DNA from 2 places in the Kineococcus sp. GCM10028916 genome. Region 1 is predicted to be linked to the other one. Evidence: riboswitches for the same ligand, from Rfam matches in the RefSeq annotation. Region 1 holds a riboswitch; the other holds the start of a gene.
What was found. A riboswitch is a leader RNA that binds a small molecule or an ion and turns the genes downstream of it on or off. The one in region 1 is predicted to bind thiamine pyrophosphate.
Positions count from the first base shown of each region.

Region 2: another riboswitch for thiamine pyrophosphate. It lies ahead of thiM (hydroxyethylthiazole kinase); the one in region 1 lies ahead of ACFQ46_RS20665 (ECF transporter S component).

Region 1 covers NZ_JBHTFM010000020.1:21,053-24,601, forward strand. Annotated here, with positions in the region: gene ACFQ46_RS20660 (ATP-binding cassette domain-containing protein) at 1-670, opposite strand, end outside; gene ACFQ46_RS20665 (ECF transporter S component) at 663-1,283, opposite strand; TPP riboswitch at 1,335-1,439, opposite strand; gene ACFQ46_RS20670 (hypothetical protein) at 1,541-1,672, shown strand; gene ACFQ46_RS20675 (DUF4235 domain-containing protein) at 1,688-1,990, shown strand; gene ACFQ46_RS20680 (CsbD family protein) at 2,099-2,272, shown strand; gene ACFQ46_RS20685 (NAD-dependent epimerase/dehydratase family protein) at 2,276-3,259, opposite strand; gene ACFQ46_RS20690 (ATP-binding protein) at 3,491-3,549, shown strand, end outside.
Region 2 covers NZ_JBHTFM010000017.1:416,158-419,706, reverse strand. Annotated here, with positions in the region: gene thiE (thiamine phosphate synthase) at 1-372, opposite strand, end outside; gene thiM (hydroxyethylthiazole kinase) at 369-1,196, opposite strand; TPP riboswitch at 1,190-1,290, opposite strand; gene mgrA (L-glyceraldehyde 3-phosphate reductase) at 1,337-2,371, opposite strand; gene ACFQ46_RS18475 (GntR family transcriptional regulator) at 2,449-3,162, shown strand; gene manD (D-mannonate dehydratase ManD) at 3,202-3,549, opposite strand, start outside.

The DNA of each region.
Region 1 (3,549 bases):
CGGCGAGGACCCGGTCCGGGGGGCCGTCGGCACGGACCCGGCCGTCGCGGCCGAGGACGACGACGCGGTCGACGTGCGGGGCCCACCCGGCGAGGTCGTGGTCGACGACGACGAGCCCGCGGTCGCGGGCGGCCTCGAGCACCGCGGCGCGCACGGCCCGGGCGGTGGGGGCGTCGAGCATCGAGGTGGGTTCGTCCAGCAGCAGCACGGCGGGGTCGGCGGCCAGCGTCCCGGCGAGGGCGAGCCGTTGGCGTTCCCCGCCGGACAGCGTGACGACCTCGCGGTCGCGACCGGCGGTGTAGCGGGCGGCCGCGTGGGCGCGGGCCACCCGCTGCCAGATCAGCGACCGGTCCAAGCCGGCGTTCTCGGGCCCGAACGCGGTGTCCCGGCCGGCGAGCTCGGCGACGACGGCGTCGAGGGGGTCCTGGACCAGCAGCCCGACCTCCCCGGCGCGCGGGGCCTGACCATCGAGCAGGACCTCGCCGCTCGCGTCGACGTCGTCCTCGAGGAGTCCCGCGAGCGCCCGCAGGACGGTCGACTTCCCCGCCCCGCTGGGCCCCACGAGCAGGACCCGTTCCCCGTGCCGGAGGTCGAGGTCCACGTCGGCCACCACGGGTCGACGGGACCCCGCGGGGGTGACCGTCAGGCCGCGCAGGGTCAGGTCAGCCACGGTCGCGGGCGCGGCCGTGGTGCTCGCGGCCGGCGGCGAAGGCACCGAGCGCGCCGGAACGTGCCAGTCCCCGCACCAGCAGCCAGCCGCCGAAGCCGGCGACGACGGCGCCGGAGACGGCGAAGGTGCCCACGTAGAACAGGCGCCAGCCCAGGTCCCAGGTCCCGTCGTAGCGGTAGAACTGCTCGAAGAGCCCTTCCAGGACCCCGGCGAGGATCCCGCCGAGGACGGCGACGGGCGGTCCGAAGCGGCGCCAGGCGAACAGCGCGACGGCGATCTCGACCCCGACGCCCTGGATCGCGCCCGAGACCAGGGTCGTGATGCCCCAGTAGTTGCCGAGCAGCGCCTCGACGGTCGCGGCGACCATCTCGGCGAGCAGCGCGGCGCCCGGGCGGCGGACCACGAGGGCTGCGACGACGGCGGGCAGCAGCCAGACCCCGGCGACGAGGCCCTTGAGCGGCGGCAGCGCCGCGAACAGCGGTTCGATGGCGAGGTACAGCACGTCCCAGCCCCAGAAGACGACGCCGAACGCGACGCCGAGGACGGCGGCGGTGACGAGGTCGACGGTGCGCCAGTGCGCGGTCCCGCGCGAGCGGGTGAGGGTGGTGCTCATGGTGGTCCTCCTGTGGTCCAGGAGGGGGACCCGCCGCCACCGTGGCCGCGGGTCGAGGACGTCCCGACTCCCTACGCCGGTGTGACCCGGATCAGGTTCGAGGGTCTGCGGGAACCCGCACTCTCAGCGCCACCCGGCGCTCCCCTGTCGTTGTCCCACGACCCTACTACCCCCGCTCCCCACCCCCGCCCGTGATCTCGCCGGGATTCCCCGCGGGACCACGGGTGGGGTGCTGCGACGATGGCCGGGTGCTCCGGATGATGCGTGGACCCGACGGCGGCCCCTCCCGGGCGGTCCGGCTGATGACCCTGATCGTCGTGATCGCGGTCCTCGGGGCGAGCGCCGCCGCCCTCACGCCGGTCCTGGGCTGGCTCCTGGACCTGCTGTAGGGCAGGGTTCGGGCCATGAGTTCGATCGTCTGGAAGCTGGTCGGCCCCGGTGCCGGCATCATCGCGACGGCTGTCGCGAGCCGCGTCACGAAGAAGGCCTGGGTCGCGGTGACCAAGTCGCCGCCGCCGGACAACCCGGAGGACCCGGACGTCGCGTGGAAGGAGGCGCTGATCTGGGCGCTGGCCTCCGGCGCGATCATCGGCGTCACCCGCCTGATCGTGGAGCGCCAGGCCGCGGTCTGGTACCGCAAGAGCTTCGGTGAGCTGCCCCCGGGTCTCGGCCCGGGCGACGACGGAGCGGTGAAGGCCAACTCCTGACCTCCCGGGTGCGGTCACGTCACGCGCGTGCTGCGATGTGACCGCACCGGGAACGGGCCTGAGCGGATCTCCGATCCGTCACCTCCCCGGTGTTCTGGAGGAGGAACCGTGAGCGCTGCGGACAAGATCAAGAACGCCGCCCAGGACGTCGCCGGCAAGGCGAAGGAAGCGGCCGGCGGGGCGAAGGACGACGACGCCCTGCGCCACGAGGGTCAGAAGGACCAGGCCGCCGCCGACCTGAAGCAGCGCGGCGAGCACGTCAAGGACGCCTTCAAGGACTGATCCTCAGCCGAACAGTTCCACGAGCCGGTCCTGCCGGGTCTCGACGGTGTCGTCGACGACCCGCAGGGCCGGGTTCGCGTCGTGGTGGGCGATGATCTCGCGGGCCCCGTCCGCGAACGACGTCGTCGCCGCGAAACCCGGCACGAGACGCTTGAGCTTGGTGTTGTCGAAGACCACCGAGTGCGCCTTGTCCCCCAGCAGACCCGCACCCTGTTCCGGCGCCTCCCGCGCGATGACGTCGCTCGGCACGTGCACGATCCGGGGTTCGGGCACGCCCGCCGCGGTCGCCAGCCGGCGCGCGATCCCGTCCCAGGTGAGGACCTCGTCACCGGTGATGTGCACCGCGTCGCCGACGACGGCGGGTTCCCCGAGGAGCGGGACGAGACCTTTCGCGAGGTCGGTGTGGTGGGTCAGCACCCACGTCGACGTGCCGTCCCCGTGCACGACGACGGGCTTCCCGCGACGCATCCGGTCGATGGCCGTCCAGCCGTCGTCGAGCGGGATGGACGCCCGGTCGTAGGTGTGGCTGGGGCGCACGACGAACGCGGGGAAACCTTCCTCGCGGTAGGCCCGGGTCAGCAGTTCCTCGCAGGCGATCTTGTCGCGGGAGTACTGCCAGAACGGGTTGTGCAGCGGCGTCGACTCCGTGATCGGGAGGTGCGCGACGGGTTTCTGGTAGGCGCTCGCGCTGGAGATGAAGACGTACTGCCCGGTCTTGCCGCGGAACTGCTCGACGTCGGCGCGGACGTGGTCGGGGGTGAAGGCGACGAAGTCGACGACGACGTCGAACTCGCTGTCCCCCAGCACCTCCCGCACGGCCGCCGGATCGCGGACGTCGGCCGTGAGGACCTTCGCGTCGGCAGGAACCTCCCGCCGACCGCTGCCCCGGTTGAGGATCGTGAGGTCGATCCCGCGTTCGACGGCGAGCGTCGCGCACGCCGAACTGATGATCCCGGTACCGCCGATGAACAGCACGCGCAACGCCATGGGGGTTCTCTCTCCGTGTCTCGACTTCCTCGTCCGTCGGGGAGGTTACGCCTCCGGTCCGGCGCCGGCGTGTTTGAGTGGTCCTTCCACCTCGCTGCGCGTCCTCGCCGATGAGCCGAGGGGACGGGTCCCTCACGTCACCCTCTCGACCCCTTCGCCGCCGCGTTCCACCCATCCACGCCCCCGCCCGCTCCGAAGCGCTGCGTGGGCGAGGACGAAGAGGTGCGAGGCGTGGAGTTCCTGACACTCGAGCAGCACCCCCGGGCGGTGACGACGGCCCGTCACTGGGT
Region 2 (3,549 bases), on a different contig from region 1:
CACGACGTCCGGGTCGATCGCGGCGACCTCCTCGACCGTGGAGACCGACAACCCGAGCAGCATCCCGGGGGCGATCCGCCGGACGTCCTCGACCGGCAGGTCGGACTGCCCGAGGTGGACCCCGTCGACGCCGGCGATGAGGGCGATGTCGACGGCGTCGTTGACGAACAACGGGACACCGCTGCCCCGCAACGCCTCCTGCACGGCCAGCACGAGCGCGAGGCGTTCGCGGTCCCCACCGTCCTTGGCCCGCACCTGCACGGCGGTCACCCCGCCGGCGACGGCCGCACGGACCACCGCGGGAACTCCGCGGGGTCCGCACTGGGCGGTGTCGGTGACGAGGTAGAGCGTGGGGTCGAAACCCCGTCTCACGCGATCCGCCCGGAGCGCGCGAGGTCGTCGCGGACCGCGTCGGCGTCGACGGCGTCGAGTTCGTCCAGCCAGCGGATCGCGAAGGTCCCCGGCCCGACCCCCTGCGCGGCAGCGCGTTCCGCGGCGACGGCGACGTGGACGTGGGCGGCGACGGCCGCGACCAGGGGGTCCTCGGCGACGGCGGCGTAGGCGGCGACGAGGGCCCCGAGGGAACACCCGGCCCCGGTCGTGCGGGTCAGCAGCGGGTGGCCACCGCTCACCCGGACCGTGCGTCCACCGTGGACGATGACGTCGACGACCCCGGAGACCGCCACGGCTCCCCCGGTGCGGTCGGCGATCTCGCGGGCGGCCACCAGGGCCTCCTCGACGCCGTCGGTGGAGTCGACCCCGCGACCACCGGCTCCCGCGCCGGCCAACCCGAGGACCTCGGAGGCGTTGCCCCGCACCACGGTCGGGGCGTGCTGGAGCAGCTCGCGGGCGACGCGGGTGCGGAACTCCAGCCCACCCACGGCGACGGGGTCGAGGACCCAGGGGGTTCCGTTCCGGTGGGCGGACTCCGCCGCCAGCGACATCGCCCGGGCCTTCCCGTCGTCGAGGGTGCCGACGTTGACGAGCACGGCGGAGGCGAGCTGCGCGAACGCCGCGGACTCGTGGACGTTGTCCACCATGGCCGGGGAGGCACCGGCCGCCAGCAGGACGTTCGCGGTGATCGTCTGCACGACGGAGTTCGTGAGGCACTGCACGAGCGGGGTGCGCTCGCTCAGCGCGGCGCGCGCCGCCACGATCTGCTCGGGACGGACGTGTTCTGGTGCAACGGCTGTCATGGCCGCGACATCCCTTCGTCAGCATTACCTGCGTCAGGTTCGACGGGTGTGTTCTCAGCTCCGTGATCTGCGCGGAGCACCCCGTGTCGCGGCCGACAGTAGCACCGTCAGGCCAAGGTCAACGCTGGGTCAGCGCTGGGTCAGCTCTCCCCGCCGGCCCGCGCCTGGGCCCACAGGTCGACGCCGGAGTCGACGGCGAACTCGTCGATGGCCTTCAGTTCCTCGTCGCTGAACTCGAGGTTCGACACGGCGGCGACGTTGTCCTCGACCTGCTGGACGGAACTCGCCCCGATGAGCGTCGTCGTGACGCGACGGTCGCGCAGGACCCAGGCCAGCGCGAGCTGGGCGAGGGTCTGACCACGACCGTCGGCGATCTCCTGCAGGCCGCGGATGCGGGCCAGGGTGTCGTCGTTGAGGATCGAGGGGTCGAGGGACTTCCCCTGCGCCGCACGGGAGCCCTCGGGGATGCCGTTGAGGTAGCGGTTGGTCAGCAGACCCTGCGCCAGCGCGGTGAACGGGATGCAGCCGACCCCCTCCGCCTCGAGGACGTCGAGCAACCCGGACTCGATCCAGCGGTTGAACATCGAGTACGAGGGCTGGTGGATCAGCAGCGGGGTCCCGAGGTCACGCAGGATCCCCGAGGCCTGCAGGGTGCGCTCGGGGCCGTAGGAGGAGATCCCGACGTAGAGCGCCTTGCCGGAGCGGACGATGGCGTCGAGCGCCCCCATCGTCTCCTCGAGCGGGGTGTCCGGGTCCGGACGGTGGTGGTAGAAGACGTCGACGTAGTCGAGGCCCATCCGCTGCAGCGACCGGTCCAGCGACGCCGTGAGGTACTTGCGGGAACCGTGGTCGCCGTAGGGGCCGGGCCACATGTCCCAGCCGGCCTTGGAGGAGATCACCAGTTCGTCGCGGTAGGGCTTGAAGTCCTCCGCGAAGAGCCGGCCGAAGTTCGTCTCCGCCGAGCCGTAGGGCGGGCCGTAGTTGTTGGCGAGGTCGAAGTGGGTGATCCCCAGGTCGAAGGCGCGGCGGGCGATGTCGCGCTGGGTCTGGAACGGCTTGTCGTCGCCGAAGTTGTGCCAGAACCCCAGCGAGAGGGCCGGCAGTTCGATCCCGCTGCGGCCGCAGCGGCGGAAGGGCATGGACTCGTAGCGTCCAGCGTCTGCGGTGTACGTCACCCGCCGATCCTGCCACGACCACCCCGCAGGAGGCACTGCCGGGCGAGCACATCGGGCCTCCCTGCGAGACTGGTCCCGTGAGCCCGCCGCCCGCCCGGACGTCCCGCCTCGCGCAGCGCGCGGGGAGTCCGCGGGGAGCTCGCGCGCTGGTCCTGGACGAGCTGCGCCGCCGCATCGTCGGACTGGAGTACCCGCCGGGCACCCCGTTGTCCGAGAACGAGCTCGCGGCCGCGCTGGGGGTCAGCCGGACCCCGGTGCGCGAGAGCCTCATCCTCCTCGTGGAGGACGGTCTGGTGAACGTCGTCCCCCAGGTCGGGACGTTCGTCTCCCCCCTGCGCGAGAGCGAGATCGCCACGGCGCAGTTCGTCCGCGAGGCCCTCGAACTGGCCTCGCTGGAACAGGCGGTCCCGCAGGTGGGCGAGGACGACGTCGAGGACCTGCGCCGGTCCCTGGCGGACCAGCGCCGCGCCGCGGCCCGGGGCGAGCACGACCGGTTCTTCGCCCTGGACGAGGAGTTCCACCTGCGCCTGCTGGCCGTCTCGGGGCACGCCGCGGCCTGGCGTTCGGTGAGCCGGGCCAAGGTCCACCTGGACCGGGCCCGCCGGTTGTCGCTGCCGCTGCCGGACCAGTTGGACGTGCTGATCGACCAGCACGAGGCCGTCGTGGACGCGGTGGCCGCGCACGACGCGGACACCGCCGCGACCGCCCTGCGGAGCCACCTGCGCAAGGTGTTCGACGACATCGCCGTCGTCCGGGCCGAGCACCCGGAGTTCTTCTCCGACGACCGCTGAGCCGCGCGGCCCGGGCGGCCGGAGGGCGGGGAGGGCCGCTCACCAGTCGTGGACGGTCCCGTCGAGGCGACGGTTCACCGGCAGGTAGCGGGGTTCGTAGGGGAACCGCGCCGCCGCCGCCTCGTCGAACTCGACGCCGATCCCGGGGACGTCCCCGGGGTGCATGTACCCCTGCGCGAAGGAGTAGGTGGAGCGGAACACCTCCCCCGCGGGATCCCGGTGCCCCATGTACTCCTGGATGCCGAAGTTCGGGATGGCCAGGTCCAGGTGCAGCGCGGCGGCGTGCGCGATCGGCGAGAGGTCGCCCGCACCGTGCGCGCCGGAACGGACGCCGAACAACTCCGCGAGGGCGTACACCTTGCGCAGGTGCGAGATCCCCCCGCTGTG